DNA from 2 places in the Sporosarcina sp. P12(2017) genome. Region 1 is predicted to be linked to the other one. Evidence: predicted binding sites of a transcription regulator. Region 1 holds the regulator's gene; the other holds the start of a gene.
What was found. Region 1 encodes CtsR, which represses protease genes until heat stress. Its sites were predicted from a motif close to ATGGTCAATAAAGGTCAAACA; they were not measured.
Positions count from the first base shown of each region.

Region 2: clpP (ATP-dependent Clp endopeptidase proteolytic subunit ClpP) is a predicted target of CtsR. The motif match lies at 2,728-2,748, and genes of this name have one in related genera.

Region 1 is NZ_PDYL01000004.1:148,566-158,364, forward strand. It holds gene CSV80_RS04750 (PIN/TRAM domain-containing protein) at 1-537, opposite strand, end outside; gene radA (DNA repair protein RadA) at 702-2,072, opposite strand; gene CSV80_RS04760 (ATP-dependent Clp protease ATP-binding subunit) at 2,163-4,610, opposite strand; gene mcsB (protein-arginine kinase McsB) at 4,795-5,883, opposite strand; gene CSV80_RS04770 (UvrB/UvrC motif-containing protein) at 5,873-6,424, opposite strand; gene CSV80_RS04775 (CtsR family transcriptional regulator) at 6,436-6,906, opposite strand; gene bioB (biotin synthase BioB) at 7,231-8,235, opposite strand; gene CSV80_RS04785 (biotin transporter BioY) at 8,232-8,831, opposite strand; gene CSV80_RS04790 (hypothetical protein) at 8,960-9,157, opposite strand; SAM riboswitch class I at 9,322-9,433, shown strand; gene CSV80_RS04795 (bifunctional homocysteine S-methyltransferase/methylenetetrahydrofolate reductase) at 9,517-9,799, shown strand, end outside.
Region 2 is NZ_PDYL01000014.1:70,230-80,028, forward strand. It holds gene CSV80_RS12335 (gluconeogenesis factor YvcK family protein) at 1-347, shown strand, start outside; gene whiA (DNA-binding protein WhiA) at 389-1,315, shown strand; gene CSV80_RS12345 (HPr family phosphocarrier protein) at 1,364-1,621, shown strand; gene clpP (ATP-dependent Clp endopeptidase proteolytic subunit ClpP) at 2,047-2,643, opposite strand; tRNA gene CSV80_RS12355 (tRNA-Arg) at 2,875-2,946, shown strand; partial or broken gene CSV80_RS17880 (ArsB/NhaD family transporter) at 3,251-3,582, opposite strand; partial or broken gene CSV80_RS18045 (ArsB/NhaD family transporter) at 3,635-3,751, opposite strand; gene CSV80_RS12370 (metal ABC transporter solute-binding protein, Zn/Mn family) at 4,004-4,981, opposite strand; gene CSV80_RS12375 (metal ABC transporter permease) at 5,046-5,912, opposite strand; gene CSV80_RS12380 (metal ABC transporter ATP-binding protein) at 5,912-6,652, opposite strand; gene CSV80_RS12385 (LemA family protein) at 7,071-7,649, shown strand; gene CSV80_RS18110 (TPM domain-containing protein) at 7,646-8,431, shown strand; gene CSV80_RS12395 (glutaredoxin family protein) at 9,425-9,658, shown strand; gene CSV80_RS12400 (sugar-binding transcriptional regulator) at 9,785-9,799, shown strand, end outside.

The DNA of each region.
Region 1 (9,799 bases):
GCGCCCATCGATAATGACGCTTGTATCTAGTAACTTATATACATCTTTTTGTGGTGGAGTGACAACGGGTTCTGTCGATTCTTTCTTTTTTGCAGTTGTCATGCGTAAATTAGAAAATGCATTAATAAACTCTTCCCACTTTTTAAAACCTACTTGGAAACCTAAATAGCCGAGAAGAATAGACAATAAGACAGGCACAACAGAAGACACTACCGGAAAACCAATTGCACTTAGTCCGAAACTGAATAAAAAAGCTACGATTAACCCTACGACTAATCCGATTGTACCGAATAATAAATCCATGATCGGCGCTTTCAGAAGTCTTTCTTCAATCCATTTAATGAAATTTACAATCGGTTCAGTTAAAAATAAGCTTAATAAAAATAGAATGATTGCTCCTATAATTGCCTCCACATAAGGGTTTTCTATGATCGGGCGTGATGTAAACTCAAACATAGCGAATAAGTACGGTAAAAATAAAACACCGAGAGTTCCTCCAATTAATAAGAATGAAACTTGGACTACTCTTTTCAACATATTCTTCCACCTCCTTTTCCTTCCTAATAGTATACAACGAATCATGGTTAGCTGCTTAGGTTAAGTGAGGAATTTCTGAAAATTCCTCACTCCTCCTACTAGGACTATCTCAACAGCAGGAAAGTTTCTTGCTATTCTACTCATCCCGTCATATAAAATAGATGTTATCTGAATGCCATTCCTAACGCTTCCGTAATAGTTTCAACGCCTACCACTTCAATCCCATTCGGAATATCCCAACCGCCCAAATTAGACGACGGAATGATAATGCGATCAAAACCAAGTTTCGCCGCTTCCGTGACGCGTTGTTCTATTCTAGATACCCTTCTAACCTCACCTGTTAACCCTACTTCACCAACAAAACAATCGCGCGCCCCTACAGCCGTGTCGCGATAGCTAGAAACAATACTTAGCAAGACGGCTAAATCAATGGCCGGCTCATCCAACTTAACGCCGCCCGCAACCTTAATATACGCATCTTGTGTCTGTAATAGCATCCCTGCACGTTTTTCCAATACCGCCATTAATAGCTGCACACGGTTTTGATCCAATCCAGTCGCCATGCGCTTCGGATAATTGAAACTTGATGCCGTCATCAGTGCCTGAATTTCAACAAGTATTGGCCGTGTGCCTTCCATAGAAGCGACAATGGTAGAGCCCGCTCCACCTTGCGATCGCTCACGCAAGAACATTTCAGAAGGATTTAAGACTTCCTTTAATCCAGCCTGCAACATTTCAAAAATGGCAATTTCATTAGTAGAACCAAAACGATTTTTAACACTTCGTAAAATACGGTATGTGTGGTGACGTTCACCTTCAAAATACAGCACCGTATCCACCATATGCTCAAGCAATCGTGGTCCAGCAATTTGTCCTTCTTTTGTTACGTGACCTACGAGGAATATGGCAATGTTTTGCGTCTTTGCTATACGCATTAGTTCTGCGGTACATTCACGCACTTGCGATACACTTCCTGGCGCCGATGATACTTCAGGATGATGAACAGTCTGAATCGAGTCCACAACCACAAACTTCGGCTTCACTTCATCCACAGTTTCATTGATCATTGCGAGATCGGTTTCGGCATAAATATATAACTCATCTGACTTCACGCCTAATCGTTCTGCACGTAACTTAGTTTGCTTGATCGATTCTTCTCCTGAAATATACAGTACGCGCTGTTGTTGATTCGCAAGTAACGATGAGACTTGTAGCAACAATGTAGACTTCCCGATTCCTGGATCCCCGCCGATTAATATGAGCGAGCCCGGTACAATCCCACCACCGAGTACGCGGTTTAATTCTTCTAATTCCGTTTTAACACGTGGCTCTTCAGCCATTTCCACCTGACTGATAGGCAAAGCTTTGTGCTTCACTCTTTCACCATGCTGAAATGCAGCACGCGGTCCCTTTTGAACAATCTCCACTTCTTCATCCATCGTGTTCCATTCTCCACAACCAGGACAACGCCCCATCCACTTAGCGGACTCATATCCACAAGAACGGCACATGAACTTCGACTTTCGCTTAGCCATACACTCTCTCCTTATTTGAAAAGTACGAAAAGGACAGCCCGCTGCGCTTTTTAAAAACTAAGCGAGCGAGCTATCCCGTTGATTATATTATTATTTTTCTACTGCTACTGTGTGTTTCTCCGTGCGTACGATAAACTGATTATCCTCTACATCAATGATTACTTTTTCACCCATCAGAACTTTACCTTCAAGTAACTCTTCAGACAAACGATCTTCTACATGTTTCTGTAATGCACGACGTAATGGACGAGCACCGTATTCCGGATCATATCCCTCTTCCGTGATTTTATCTTTAGCTGAATCCGTCAACACCAATTCGATGTCTTGTTCAGCCAAGCGCTTAGAAAGTTCATCACTCATCAAGCTGACAATTTCACGCAAGTGTTCTTTCTCCAATGAATGGAAGACAATCATGTCATCCACACGGTTCAAGAACTCCGGTCGGAATGTTTTCTTCAATTCTGCAAGCATTTTTTCCTTCATGTCATCGTAGTCGGATTCGCCGTCTTGAATATTAAAGCCAACGTAGCGGTTTTTCTTCAATTCAGTTGCTCCAACGTTTGAAGTCATGATAATTACTGTGTTGCGGAAATCAACTGTACGTCCTTTAGAATCCGTTAAACGTCCGTCTTCTAATACTTGCAATAAGATATTGAAAACATCTGGATGTGCTTTTTCAATCTCATCAAGTAGTACAACTGAGTACGGCTTACGGCGAACTTTCTCCGTTAATTGGCCGCCTTCATCATACCCTACATAGCCTGGAGGTGATCCGACTAGACGAGATGTAGAATGCTTCTCCATATACTCGGACATATCGATACGAATCATCGCATCTTCATCGCCGAACATCACTTCCGCCAACGCACGGCCTAGTTCAGTTTTACCTACACCAGTCGGGCCCAAGAAAATGAATGAACCAATAGGACGTTTCGGATCTTTCAATCCTGCACGTGCTCGACGGATGGCTTTCGAAATAGATAACACTGCTTCTTTTTGACCAATGACACGTTGATGCAAAATTTCTTCCATGTTCAGCAATTTAGCCGACTCTGTCTCTGCAATCTTGTCAACAGGAATTCCTGTCCACATCGCCACAACTGACGCGATATCATTCACTGTCACTTCGGATTCAGTCTGCCCTTGTTTCTCTTTCCAAGCTGCTTTCGTTGTTTCCAACTCTTCCTTCATCTTCTGCTCTTTATCACGATAAGAAGCAGCTTTCTCAAATTCTTGGCTTTGCACAGCTGCGTTCTTCTCAGAACGAATTGCTTCAAGCTTCACCTCGAGCTCCTTCAAGTTAGGAGGAGTTGTATATGAACGCAAACGCACTTTCGATCCAGCTTCGTCAATTAAGTCAATCGCTTTATCCGGTAAGAAACGGTCCGAGATATAACGATCAGACATCTTCGCTGCCGCTTCAACCGCTTCATCCGTAATCTTCACACGGTGATGCGCTTCGTAACGGTCGCGCAAGCCTTTAATGATCTGAATCGTTTCCTCTACAGATGGCTCATCAACTTGGATTGGTTGGAAACGTCGTTCAAGCGCTGCGTCTTTTTCAATATATTTACGGTATTCGTCAAGTGTAGTAGCACCGATACACTGTAGTTCACCACGTGCAAGAGATGGCTTCAAGATATTGGATGCATCGATAGCACCTTCTGCTCCACCTGCACCGATCAACGTGTGTAATTCATCGATGAATAAGATAATGTTACCCGCTTGACGGATTTCTTCCATTACCTTCTTCATTCTATCTTCGAATTCACCGCGGTATTTTGTGCCTGCGACGACTGTACCCATATCTAGTGTCATAACGCGTTTGTCACGCAAGATTTCAGGCACTTCATTACTTACGACTTGCTGTGCCAAACCTTCTGCAATCGCTGTTTTACCTACACCCGGTTCCCCAATCAATACTGGGTTGTTTTTCGTACGACGTGCCAATACTTCAATAACACGTGTAATTTCTTTGCTTCGTCCAATTACTGGATCCAGCGTGCCCTCACGTGCGATTTCAGTTAAATCACGCGCCAAGCCATCCAATGTTGGTGTTGCTGCCGATGCAGAATTCGCTGGGTTGCCAACAGAACTTTCATCATTGCCAAGCAACTGAAGTACTTGCTGGCGAGCTTTGTTCAAGCTAACACCTGCATTATTCAGAACGCGTGCAGCCACGCCTTCTCCTTCTCGAATCAAAGCCAATAAAATGTGCTCTGTGCCGATATAAGAATGTCCTAATTTACGAGACTCATCAACGGATAATTCAATAACTCGTTTGGCGCGAGGAGTATAATGAACGATCGGACCCACATCTTTAGAGCCTACACCTACTAGAATTTCTACTTCTCGTTCAATAGTATCCGCATTCACACTAATTGCTTCAAGAGCTTTTGCTGCGATGCCGCCACCTTCTCGAATCAATCCAAGCAGGATATGCTCAGTACCAATAGATTCATGTTTTAAACGAATAGCCTCTTCTTGAGCCAGTTGTAAAACTTTTTGTGCACGTTGTGTAAATCGATTAAACATCATATTCATTCCCCTCTTCCTTCATCAGTGGACTATATTCTATGTTATGCAAAATAACACATCAATGCTTTGTTTCCTATAACTATATATATTCATGTCAATTCGCGATACAACCTAATTCGCATATTGACTTTGACTATCTTTGATTAATTATAAATGCTATAAGACTTTCTTGCAAAAACTTTGCTCACAACGAATCACTGTCTTTTTCTTGTGCAGCAGATCGCTCTACTCCTAGCCGATCACGGAATAATTGTGCACGAAGGATATCTCGTTCATCAGATGTTAATTCTGCCTTCGCGTATTGTTGCAGAAAACCTGGTTGCATGAAAATCATCAATTCATTCAAAATTGTCATATCAATATTTTCAATGATACCTAAATCTATACCCAAACGGACGTCAGACAAACATTTTGCCGCTTCTGCTGACGGCAAGATTCGCGAATGAGTCAGTGTCCCGAGCGCCCTGAATAATCTATTTTCCAAGTGAACTTCCGACTTAGCCAATAATAATTCACGTGATTTCTTTTCATGTGCAATCAAGCGTTTTGAAATACTCTCTAAGTCTTTCAAGATTTCCTCTTCTGATTTGCCGAGTGTGATTTGATTGGAAACCTGATAAATGTTACCGAGTGCTTCACTGCCCTCTCCATAACTTCCACGTACGACCATTCCAAGCCTTGATATCGCGGGTATAATTCGCTCGATTTGCTTAGTGATGGTTAATGCAGGTAAATGCATCATGACTGACGCGCGCATTCCCGTACCGGTGTTAGATGGACAACTTGTCAAATAGCCGAATGTTTCATCGAAAGCATAGTTCAAATTCACTTCAAGTTCGCTATCTACTCGATCAGCGTGTTCATATGCCTGATCTATTTGAAAACCCGGATAAATACATTGAATGCGAATATGATCTTCTTCATTCACCATAATACTAATTGTTTCGTCTTCGGACAGCAAAACGGATCCATGTTTTTTAGGATTGATCAACTGTGGACTGACTAAATGCTTCTCGACTAAAATCTGGCGTTCAAGCGGAGACAAATCTTCCATTGTGATGCCTGTAAAATGATGGTCCTCCATCGTCTCGACTGCCTGATTCAATGCTTCGCTTACGTCGTTCGCATCTTCCTGCGAGGCACTTATCGGAAAAGAATAATCTTGTAAATTGCGAGCTAACCTGATTCTTGTGGACAAGACGATGTCAGCATGCTCACCTTCCGCAACCATCCAACCTGTCAGTTCCTGTTTGATGAATTTTTTAAATGACATGTTGATCATCACCTCCATCGGACAGTTGCTGTTTCACTTGGTTCGCCTCATCACGCAAAGTTGCCGCTTCTTCAAAATGTTCGTTTTCTACAGCTTCCCGCATTTTCATACGGATATCTTCAAGCTTCTTCTTTAAAGCAAAACGTTCATTAAGTGATACGGGAATCTTTCCACGGTGTTGGGTATGCCCATTATGCAGTTTGGCAAACACTCTTGGCAGTTGCCCCCTGAATGTTTCATAACATACAGCGCAACCAAACTTCCCGATATCGAGGAAACGATGGAAGGTCAAATCGCAATTCGGACATTTCGGACCATCCGGTAATCTTTCATCGGCTTTTTGTTCCGGAAATAACTCTGAACCACCTAACCAATGTGCTAAAAATTGTTGAATTGATAACGGTTCCTGATCCGGACTGAAAGAAAATGTTTGTGAGTAAAATGCACATTTATCACATAAATGACGCTCTATTACATCATTTGATGTTTCCTGTTTAAACACTACAGTAGCTGGTCGTTCTTTACAGTTTTCACAAAGCATTGAAATTCACCTCATTCTATCTCTTCATAAATTAATGTAACTAACATAGCGCGAAGAATACGTGAACGTAACGCATCCCGCTCTGGCAACATATAACGCAGAGTAGCACGGCCTACTGCAGCAAGCATCAGTTTAGCTTCACGTTCTGTAATGACTTCTTCTTCAATTAAACGGATAATGACATCTTCCGCCATAGTAGATGACGCTTCACTCTCTAAAATCTCTAACGCTTGTTCAAGTAAGTCCTTGCGGGAGTTGGTACGTACCCTGTAAATCCGGATGTAGCCTCCTCCTCCTCGCTTAGACTCAACAGCGTAACCTCTCTCGACGGTAAACCGGGTTTTGATTACGTAATTAATCTGTGATGGTACACATTGGAATTTCTCAGCAATCTCATTTCGTTTGATTTCAATAGAAGCGCTATCTTCCTCTTCTATAATCGACTTCAAATATCCTTCTATAATGTCAGAAATATTACGCATCTCGTCACCTCTTTTCGCTCGTTCATCTAGTTGACTTTGACTATCTTTGACTTGATTGTATCGCAAGAATTAGGCGGGATGCAATTCATTTGTTTGTATGTATACATGATTACGTTAAAAGAAAACTTGTTGCTAGGTTGTCACAACAGGCTATTAATTATTCAATTAGTCACCGAATTAAAACAAGACGAATACTTTTCACTTACGGCCAACTACTGCAATCCTCCTAAATAGAATTCTGAATGAATAGAAAAAACTGAAGAGCAGATCCACATAGCGGATTGTCTTCAGCACAAGGTATACGTATATTTACTCATTCTCTATTTATATAATGATAGGTTCTTTGCGCAACGGTTCGAGATCGACTACGAAGCCCATGTCTTCAAGCATTTTTTGATCTTGATCATTTTCCTGACCGGCTGTTGTGAGATAGTCACCGATGAAGATAGAGTTTGCAGCGTAGAGGCCTAGTGGCTGCAGGCTTCGCAAGTTGACTTCACGTCCACCCGAAATGCGGATTTCTTTGCTAGGGTTGATGTAGCGGAATAGGCACAGGACTTTTATGCAGTAGCGTGGATCCAGTTCTGATGTCCCTTCTAATGGTGTTCCATCAACTGCATGCAGAAAGTTCACAGGTATTGAGTCAGCGTCCAGTTCGCGTAGGCTACGCGCCATGGAGATGATATCTTGCTTTGTTTCCCGCATGCCAACGATGACGCCTGAACATGGAGATATGCCTGCTTCTTTAGCCAACCCTACAGTGTTTACACGATCATCGTATGTATGCGATGTAGTTATACTTTCGTGATGCTCTGCGGATGTGTTCAAGTTGTGGTTGTAGCGATCTACGCCCGCCTCTTTCAAACGGGTTGCTTGGCCTGGCTTCAAAATACCTAGGCAAGCACATACCGTCATTCCTTTGTGTTTTTCTTTTATCTGCTTAACAGAATCAATGACTATGTCCAGTTCACTGTCACGCGGTCCCCGTCCACTTGCTACGATGCAATAGGTGCCCGCTTTATTAGCGGCAGCACGTTCTGCACCTTCTAGTATCTCTTCCGATTTCATCATCGCATACTTTTCGACAGGTGCTTTTGAAATGATGGATTGTGCGCAATAACCACAGTTCTCCGGACATAATCCTGATTTCGTATTGATGATCATATTCAGCTTTACCTTATTTCCGAAGTAATGTGATCGAATCGAGTACGTCGCGTGCAGTAATAATAGCAAATCTTCATCTGGGCTATTCAATATTGCGAGTGATTCCTCGTCAGTTAATACATGCCCTTCCAGTACTTGAGTAGCCAGCCTTTGGTAGTTCATTATAGCGTACGCCTCACTTTCAAGTGTTTTGAGATTCTAAACGCGAATATGCCTGACAGTACAGCCAGAATTAGATCTTTTGGCAAAGGAGGCATCATCCATAGCCATGCGATCTTGTAGGTAAACACGTCTGGTGCAGCAGCCCACATCTTGTACGCAAAATACATCCAGCTTGTGCCTACTATATAGTTGATTGCCGTAGCGACCAGTGCCGCGGTAATATATGCAGGCATGGTCTGACTTCGCTCGACAATCTTCCCGGCTACATAAGCTATTAAAATGAAGGTAAGAATAAAGCCAAACGTTGGACTCAAGATTTGACCGAAGCCGCCTGAAAATTTAGCGAAGACCGGTGCACCTGCTAATCCTATTAACATATATACCGTCATAGATAACGCACCTAGACGGCTGCCAAGTAATAGTCCTGATAAAATTGCGAAAAACGTTTGTAATGTAATAGGTACTCCACCAACTACTAAAAACGGCACGAAGGATGTGATGTTTGCTCCAATCATCATTAATGACGCGAACATTCCACTGTATACAATGGTTAGTGCACTGAACCTACTTACCGGTTGCCTCTCCGTTGCTGTTGCCATCATGTCACCTCTTTTATATTAGTTACCATAAAAACAATAATAGTTAACGCATAATATGTCAACACATTTTATTTTATAGTTAACCCATAAAAAACAAATAAAAAAGACTGCAGCAAAATGCTGACAGCCTACTTCTTCTCATCAATCTGTTCTTCTTTTTCTTTACGAAACAAAACGCTTGAGATCAATCCACTGAATATAGCAGCCCCAATTGTAATGTACACACGCATATCATAAGCAACTTCTTCGTAACTGCTACCTATCATAATCCAAGCAATTGTACCTACAAGAACAGCGATTGGAAATGAATATTTAAAGAACCGCATAATTCCTCACCTTTTCGAGTTGTTTCATTGATTTTAGCATATATATCGCAATTTCTCTATGCTCTAACTCCGCACTTCGAACTTCACCAAACATTCACTTGACGATATCCAACAAAGCCGCTATGATGTGGTTAGAATAATCTAAATAATTGAATAAGAAACATATCTTATCAAGAGAAGCTGAGGGACTGGCCCGTCGACGCTTCAGCAACCAGCCATATAGGCAAGGTGCTACTTCCAGCAGTCTGTCAAATTGACACTCTGAAAAGATGAGAGGGAACTAGTCATTGAGATTACAAAGCCTTCTAATATACTTGAAGGCTTTTTTTGATTAGAAAAAGCAAAGGGGAGATGGAATTATGTCATTGCTAGATAAACTACAAACAAACGTCTTAACGGCAGATGGTGCAATGGGGACGATTTTATATTCTTACGGAATTGATTACTGTTATGAAGAACTAAACGTAGAAAAGCCTGAAATTATAGAGCAGATTCACCAAGACTACATCGCAGCCGGCGCAGATATTATACAGACGAACACTTACAGTGCAAATGCGAACAAATTAGCTCGCTACGGCTTAGAAAGTCATGTAACAGAATTCAATAAAGCGGCCATTCAAATTGCAAAACGCGCAGCAGCAC
Region 2 (9,799 bases), on a different contig from region 1:
AAGCGGTTCTCGAAAGTACTGCAAAAAAGGTCTATGTTGGTAATTTAACTACGCAACGTGGCGAAACGTATCGCTATACTGCTTCTGAGCATGTTCAGGCGCTTTATGATCATGCGGGAGAACCATTTCTCGATGCAGTACTAGTGAATAATGCAGAAGCGTTCAGATGTACCCATAACCTGAGTGAAAATGAAGAACCTTGGCTTGTGGAGAATGACCTAGAAATACTTCAATCACTAGTACCTGAAGTATTTGTGCAGGAGATTGCCACAATCTTAGATGGAACGATCATGCATAAAACGATGGAAGTATCAGATATGTTGATGCGTTATATAGAGAGAACGTAGAAGGCGGATAGATATGAAGATCGCCGAAAAGGGGGAAAATCATGTCTTTTGCATCCAAAACGAAAAAGGAACTGACACAGATTGAGGCGGATGACTGCTGTACGAAAGCAGAAATTGCGGCATTCATCCGAATGAATGGTGTCATGTCTTTTTCTAATAAACAACTTAGTCTTGACGTTCAAACAGAAAATGCCTCTATTGCGCGTCGTCTGTATTCGAACGTGAAGGCGTTGTATCCTTACAAAGTGGAATTGCTTGTACGAAAAAAAATGCGTTTAAAGAAAAATAATATCTATATTTGTCGGATCCGAGATGGAGCCAAACATTTACTAGAAGAGTTGTCGATTATGACGCATGATTTCCAAATGATTAACACGATCGATCCACAGCTAATTGAAAATGACTGCTGTGCACGCGCATACTTACGGGGAGCTTTCCTGGCAGGAGGTTCCGTTAATAATCCGGAGACGTCTTCTTATCACTTGGAAGTCTTCTCAAGTTATCAAGAACATAGTCAATCACTTGTTGAGTTGATGAACCATTTTCAGTTGAATGCGAAATCTATTGAACGTAAAAAAGGATTTATCGCTTATCTTAAAGAAGCAGAAAAAATATCCGATTTCCTTGGCATTATCGGTGCGCATGTATCCCTTATGAAGTTTGAAGATGTGCGGATTATGCGTGATATGCGCAACAGTGTGAATCGGCTAGTGAATTGTGAAACTGCCAATCTGAATAAGACAATCGGTGCGGCACAAAGGCAAGTAGAAAATATTAAGTTAATTGAGCGCACGATTGGTTTAGATCAATTACCGGATCGTCTGCAAGAAATTGCTCAATTACGTGTTACGCACCAAGACGTGACGCTAAAGGAACTAGGTGAACTGGTAACGGGTGCACCGGTCAGTAAATCGGGCGTCAATCATCGTTTGCGTAAGATTGAAGAAATCGCAGATCGTTTACGTTAAATAACTAGTAGAACCTTCATGAGAAGAGGAAGAAAAGGAGCACACACTATGGTAGAAAAAACAGTAAAAGTAGGAATTAAACCTGGTTTACAAGCGAGACAGGCGGCGTTATTTGTACAGGAGGCCAATAAGTATACGGCTGATATTTATTTGAAGAAGGATAATCGTCAGGTGAATGCGAAGAGCATTATGGGGATTATGAGTTTGGCGATTGCGAAGGGGACGGAGATCACGTTGATTACGGACGGGATTGATGAGGATTTGGCTCTTCAGAATTTGGCTGATTTAGTTGAAGTTGAGCAGTGAGTTGGATATGGGTGGCGATGACCTTTTGAGGTTTCGTCATCTTTTTTTGTCTTCTGGCTTAGTGAAGGGGGCGTGGAGAAGCCGTTGGTCTGCGTTCCAGGCGGACGCTTTCCCATGGGCCCGCGGTGAGCCAACCAGTTCGCTTCGCTCTCTTTTGGTTGTCTCACCTGATCGGGCTGATCCATCGGGAGCCGCCTTCCACTCCGACCAACTAGTGTCGTCTTTTATATTTGAATGCTGATGCATTTGTTTTGTAAGGAGTAAGACCATAAATATAGACTTAGCTCAAAATCAAAATCAAAATCAAACCCAAACCCAAACCCAAACCCAAACCCAAACCCAAACCCAAACCCAAACCCATATAAAATACAAAATAAAAAGGTTGTCGCGGAAGGCCATTTGGCTTTCCGGACAACCTGTTGTTGTTATTTCTTTTCGATTTCGCTGCGTTCTAGAACGTGGTCGACTAGACCGTATTCTTTAGCGCGTTCGGCAGTCATGAAGTTATCGCGGTCTGTGTCTTTTGCGATGACGTCGATTGGCTGGCCAGTGCGATCTGCTAGGATTTGGTTTAGTTTTTCACGTAGGTGCAAGATGCGTTTTGCGGCGATTTCGATTTCAGTTGCCTGACCTTGTGCGCCACCTAGTGGTTGGTGAATCATTACTTCTGCGTTTGGCAAAGCGTAACGTTTACCTTCTGTACCAGCTGTTAGCAAGAATGCTCCCATAGATGCTGCCATACCTACACAGATTGTGCGGATGTCTGGCTTAATGTATTGCATTGTATCGTAGATTGCCATACCTGCTGTGATACTTCCACCTGGGCTGTTGATGTAAATGGAGATATCTTTATCTGGATCTTCAGCTTCTAGGAATAGCAGTTGTGCAACGATAGAGTTGGCTACGTTGTCGTCAATGCCGCTCCCCAACATGATAATACGGTCTTTCAATAGACGAGAGTAAATATCGTACGCTCGCTCACCACGGTTTGTTTGTTCAATAACTGTAGGAATTAGATTCAATTAGACTTCCTCCTTTAATTACTTCATAATATTCGTTCGGTTGAAATCATTTCGTATTTCAACTATAACTGTATTTTACCTATTAAGGTCAACAAAGGTCAAATCATTTGCCTTAAAAATACACATTGCTTTTCATTATATTCTACGATATAATGGAAGATGTCTCTTACAGATGAAAAGCTTTTTTCTGTAGTGGAGAAATTATAGTTAAAGCTTGATACTACACGTTTAGTCCTCGTGGTGCAATGGATAGCACGTGAGCCTCCGAAGCTCAAAATGTGGGTTCGACTCCCGCCGAGGGCATCAAGGTTCTATCTTAAACAACGGTTGTTTGTCATGGTCCATTTGGATCGCGCATCCAATCGTTGTTTTTTTACGACATTGGAAAGATATAAATAGAACACACTCGATGAGAAAAAGTGTAAGTAATCTCATTGAGTGTGTTCTTTTTTAATAAGTTATATTCATTTTGTTTACTTTTTCCTATGAATAAATCATCGGTAGAAATTCAGAACCGAAGTAATGCTCCGGAGATAAACGTGAATGTTTGTGAGAGTTAGGTAGTGTTTACATGGGGGTGAAGCACCAATCCCCATCGTTCCTAATTTCAAGAAACCGATAGCCACCATAACCCCATCAACGTAATCAGAAGCGTAGGCACAGTCAATACACTACTTACTATGAAATAATACCTTCATGAAGTACGCACACCCTTTAACGACAGTACATGCAACCAAAGCAACGTCGCCAGCGAGCCGATTGGTGTCATCTTCGGACCTAAATCAGACCCGATCACATTTGCATAAATTAACGCCTCCCGCACATCAGGTGGTACCGCTGCGTCCTGGATTGCTGCGATGAATCCCATACAATCGTAGCAGCATGCAAGCCGTGACTTGATGTCCACTCGATCAAGCCAGTCAGTACAGACCTCAATCCTGCTACTCCGGCAACAAGCAGGATGACTAGTAAAAAACATCCGTACGCTGCTTCCTTTGGCAAAACACGCCATATGTAATGCAGACCAGCCAATTGATAGGTTACGCGGTTGCCAAATAACCAAGACTAGCGTGAGTAGAAATATAGTAGATGCTAGTATTATTTGCATGGTACTCCTATTGGCTACATTCAATAGTAGGCACCCGCAATAACTTCAATAATTATAATCGGGATTGATCGCCTATCGTTTTTAAGTAACGTCCCATTTCTGTAGCATTTATAAAATACTCCTATATTTTTTAGTCTCTATGACATATAGGTTTAGACTTGCATGTTCAATATTTTTATATACACAAATAAAAAAGGAAGCCACAAGGGGAGTGTGGCTTCCTTTTTATCTCGAGTTGGTTGACCGAGAAAATTATCGTTCTTTGCTCAACTCATCATGAATGAGATCCATATTGTAGTTTAAGTATTTTACATACGTATCAATCTCGTCACCAGGGTTACCGATTTCGTCAGAGTAGATCTTCTTTTCAGCAATTGGAACGCCAGTCTCTGCAGAAACAGTTTCCATTGGGCGAGAGTCTACGTTAGATTCTACAAATAATACGGGAACTTTGTGATCTTGGATATATTGAACGAGTTCTTTGATTTGCTTAGGTGAACCATTCTCTTCCGTATCGATTTCCCAGATGAATGCTTCTTTCAAACCATAGTGGTCATTCAAGTATTGGAATGCACGTTCACTTGTAACAAGTACGCGGTTTTCTTCAGGTATTGTAGAAATACGCTCTGCAAATTCCTCATCCAGTTCTTGAAGACGTTTTACGTACTCGTCACCTTGTTGTTTAATTTTTTCGCTCTCTGTCGGGTGTCTTTCAATCAATGCATCGCGCATAGCTTCAGCCATCTTGACACCAACAGCTGGATCGATAAACGCGTGTGGGTTGATTTCCTCGTCACTACCATCTTCTCCACCGATATACATAGGTTCTACTTCTTCAGTCAAGCTATAAATGTTTTCGTCTTTCTGTCTTACGGAATCCATCATTTTGAAGAACCAACCTTTTTCTCCGCCTTCAAGATTTAAACCGTTATAGAATAATATTTCTGCATCTGTTGCGGCTTTGATATCATTGGGCAATGGCTCATATTCATGAGGGTCCGTTCCAGTTGGTACTAAGTTGTATACATCAACGTAATCGCCACCAATTTCTCGTGCCATATCCGCAATAATTGTAAATGACGTAACGACTTTCAACTTGTCGCCTGTTTCCGCTACTTTGTCACCGTCGTCCGTACCTTCTGTCTTCTTGCCTTCATCATCATTACCGCATGCCGCTAACATAAACACAGCGAGCAATGACAAGGTTAGCCATTTTGCTAAATTCTTCATGTAATACACTCTACTCCTTTATGAATAATAAATTTATATTACCGCCGCGGCGGTTGGTTCCTTACTAGTTTGCGCCTGCAACTGATTTACGTTTGAATTTCTTCCTGAACATACTGACAACAATGCCTTGCTTAGGTGAGAATAGGAAGGCTAGGACGAAAATGGCTGTCGCTGCCAATGCGATCACAGGTCCGGACGGCATGTTGTACAAAAAACTGAAATACAGTCCGGCGATGGAAGATACTGCACCAAAAAATGCTGCTAGTACGACCATGACCGAGAGGCGATTCGTTAACAGATACGCTGTAGAAGCGGGTGTGATCAATAAAGAGACAACGAGAATCACGCCAACAGTCTGTAATGAAGCGACTGTAACCAATGTCAATAAAAACATAATCGCGTAGTGAATCAGACGCGTTTTCAAACCATAAGCTGCAGCCATCGTCTCGTCAAAACTAGAAACGAGGAGTTCTTTAAAGAACAACGCTACTACTAAAATGACGATTGCACCGATAATCAATGTCAGCCACATATCAGAACTGCGGACAGACAACACGTTACCGAATAAAATCTGCGTTAAGTCCGTCGCGCTTTTAGCTTGTGTGATTAAAATAATCCCGAGAGCGAAAAACGCTGAAAAGACAATCCCGATAGAGGAGTCATTCTTGATTCGACTATTTTGAGATATAGCACCGATACTGAATGCTGTAAGAACACCTGTAAACACTGCGCCATAGAAATAGTTAATTCCAAGCATATAAGAAATGGCAACACCCGGTAGAACAGCGTGGGAAATCGCATCACCCATCAAAGCCATTCCTCGAAGAACGATGAAACTTCCAATCACTCCACAAATGATGCCGACCATGATCGACGTAATAAATGCTTTCTGTAAGAAACTGTACGTCATTAAGTCTTGAATAAACTCCATTACATAGAAACCTCCAAGCCGTCGATCATAAATTCACGGTTATATGCTTTCGCCATATTGTCTGACTGGAACACTTTACTAGTAGGACCTGCATCAATTAACTCTTTATTAATGAGAATCAGCCCATCAAAATATTTTTTTACTTTTGACAAGTCGTGGTGAACAACAAAAATTACTTTGCCTTCCGCTTGCATCTCGCGCAAAATGCCAATAATAATCTCTTCACTGGATACGTCAATCCCTACGAATGGTTCGTCAAGAAAGAAGTAGTCCGCCTTTTGGGCTAGTGCACGTGCAAGAAATACCCGCTGCTGCTGGCCGCCCGATAACTCACCAATTTGGCGATTAGCGAAGCTTTCCATTCCTACTTGCTTCAAACACTCCATTGCCCATTCTTTATCTGCTTTACGAGGACGTCTTAGTAAGCCGATCTTAGGATACGTACCAAGCAAAACCGTATCTTTCACGATGATTGGGAAGTTCCAGTCGATATTGGAACGCTGAGGAACATAAGCAATTTGCTTACGCATGGAATCCACCGTCTTACTGCCGAAATTCACATCTCCTTGATCTTTATGAATTAAGCCGAGCATGGCTTTCATCAGTGTAGATTTACCCGCACCATTCGGCCCGAGAACACCAATCAAACTACCAGCTCCAAATGAAAAAGAAACGTCTTTTACGACTTCATTTCCGTCATACGAAACACTTACATTATTGACTGTGATCGGATCTATCATCCAGTTTCCTCCTCTTTTCTTTCCCTAGTGCAACTTTTAGATAAAAGGAATACAACTTTTATTTTACTCAAGAAGCATTATAGTTTTTTTATAAGTAATAATATAAAACAATAGTTTCCTCTATGCAACTCTAATGCATGATTAGGACTATATTGTTTCCCTAGCGCAACTTTCAATAGTATAGCTTACTTAAAAATTCCTGTAAAGTAGTTTTTGAGAAGTATTCTTGTGGATTTTATCTAGAAGCACATTTAATTCAATAGATGCGTCATATTGTATGTAGTTTATGCTTATATATAGAAAGTAAACTGGACATAGACCCAAATACTAACGTTAAAAATATCGCGACGGGAAGTTTGGTGAGTGAAAGAAGTAGGGTAAGTACATACTAATGAGATGACGAGAGGAGTAGTGATCAATGAAGAAACTTGCTGGCCCGCTTATAGCCATTATCGTGTTAGTAATTATCGCGGCGATTATGATCGTTCCTTCTTACAACAAGTTAGTGAACTTGGAAGAAGATGTTGATCAGTCGTATGCGCAAATCGAAACGCAGTTACAACGTAGAGTAGATTTAATCCCAAACTTAGTGAATACGGTGAAAGGATATGCCTCCCATGAAAAAGAGGTGCTTGAAAACATTGCGAATGCACGTAGTAAAATGGCCGGGGCACAAGGTCCTGAAGAACAAGCAGCGGCAGATTCAGAACTGTCTAGCGCGTTAAGTCGTTTATTAGTAGTTGTAGAAAACTATCCTGACTTAAAGGCGAACCAGAACTTCCAACAATTAATGGATGAATTAGCAGGTACGGAAAATCGTATCGCCGTTGCACGTAAAGATTATAACGACGTCGTGTCTGCTTTTAATAGAACAGTGAAACGTTTCCCAGGTAAAATCGTCGCTTCGATCTTCGGATTCGATGAAAAAGAATACTTCAAAGCGGTCGAAGGGGCGCAACAACCGCCATCAGTCGATTTCGGGGATGACGTGAAGTGATCAACCGCGTCTGCATGTTCCTCGTAGCGCTACTAGTGGCCCTTACCGGTACTACGACCGTTCATGCGATTACAGATGTGGTAGTAGATGACGCGGACATTTTATCACCTACGCAAGAAGCGGAGATAGAAGAGTACGGAATTCGCTTGCAAGCAGCAACGAAAGCAGAATTCGCTGTTCGTACAGTATATTCTCTTGAAGGCGAGCCTGTTGAGGAATATGCATTACGGTTGCTTCGTGAATTGCAATTAGGCGATAAAGAAATGGATAACGGCGCATTGCTTGTCGTTTCCACAGAAAAAGATGAGGCGGCAGGTATCGATCGTAAGTTTTATTTAGCGACTGGCTACGGTTTGGAAGGAGCACTTCCAGACGGTAAAGTGGGACGTTATATTGACGAACTGGCGATGCCCTATTTAATTAAAGAACAACCAGACCTCGCGATTATGGAAGCGTACAAAGCATTCTATAATGAAATAGCTGCAGAATACGGGCTAGAAGGCGATGAGTTGCCAGTCGTATACCCCGAGCAAGGTGAAGAAGACGTAGGCATGCCGTCAATTATTATCGTGATCATCGTTCTCTATATACTCTTCCGCGTCTTTTTCGGCGGCGGAGGAAGAGGCGGTGGCGGTCCACGTGGCCGATCTAGCGTCGGCCCGATATTTTTCCCTGGCTCCGGTGGCGGCGGCTTCGGAGGTGGAAGTAGCGGCGGTGGAGGCTTTGGTGGCTTCGGCGGCGGTGGTTCCGGTGGTGGTGGCGGAGCAGGCCGAAGTTGGTAATGGCTTGCTTCGCAGAAAAGTGACGATGACTCGAATTTTGAGTTGTTGTCACTTTTTTTGTTTGGGTTGGTTGGTTAAGTGCTCTATGTGGTGGCGGGTGCGCTCTAAACAGTTCTTAAACCGCTCATAGTTCCCGATTTGCCGCTCAATGAATCCCGCTATCCGCTCAATGTGGTCCCGCGAGCGCTCTATGCGTAGCGTTATCCGCTCTATCGTGGCCCACATCCGCTCATAATATCACGTTATCCGCTCTATGCAGCCCTGCATCTGCTCTAATCCCGCGGCACGACAGCTTATCTTCCTACATAGTAACCGCCGCGCCATCTATTATTGGCATTTGCGGTTTGCTGCCGCTCAATGAATCCCGCTATGCGCTCAATGTGGTCCCGCGAGTGCTCTATGCGTAATGTTATCCGCTCTATCGCGATCCACACCCGCTCATAGTTCCACGTTACCAGCTCTATGCAGCCCTGTATCCGCTCTAATCCCGCGGCACGACGGCTCATCTTCCCACATAGTAACCGCCGCGCCACCTATCTTTCCGCAGTGGTTGCAGGGCAGCGCTCAATGAATCCCGCTATCCGCTCAATGTGGTCTCGCGAGCGCTCTATGTGTAGCGTTATCCGCTCTATCGTGGACCACATCCGCTCATAGCTTCACGTTCACCGCTCTATGCAGCCCTGTATCCGCTCTAATCCCGCGGCCCGCCAGCTCATCTTCCCACATTGTATCCGCCGCGCCATCTCTCATTGGCATTTGCGGTTTGCCGCCGCTCAATGAATCACGCTATCCGCTCTATCGCGATCCACACCCGCTCATAGTTCCACGTTAACCGCTCTATGTAACACCGCAACTGCTCATACCCCCACGCGAACCGCTCAATCCACCCCAACAATCGCTCAAACCCCACCCAATCCTCCGCAAAAAAAATGCAAATCACTAGAAAAACAACCCATTCCATGACATCATAAGTAAAAACGAGGTGACCCACCAATGAAAATTCAATTCTACACAAAACCCAATTGTGCGCTATGCGAAGAAGCAGAACGAATGCTTCACTTGGTCGCAGAAGATTACCCGCTCGAGTGGCAGACGATTAATATAGAAGAAGATGACGAAATCCACGAGAAGTATATGTTGATGATCCCGGTCATTGAGCACGAAGGACAAGTGTTAGCATATGGAAATATCGGCTATATCGAGGTTTTGGAATTAACTGAACAATGAAAACGCTTTCTTATTGTGTTTCATTTCTGAACATGCTATACTTCATGTATAGTATTTTTTTACACTAGGTGGGACAAGAATAACTAACAGGGACCGAATATAACCCACTTGAAAAGAGTGATGTGAGTGAACTTATCATTT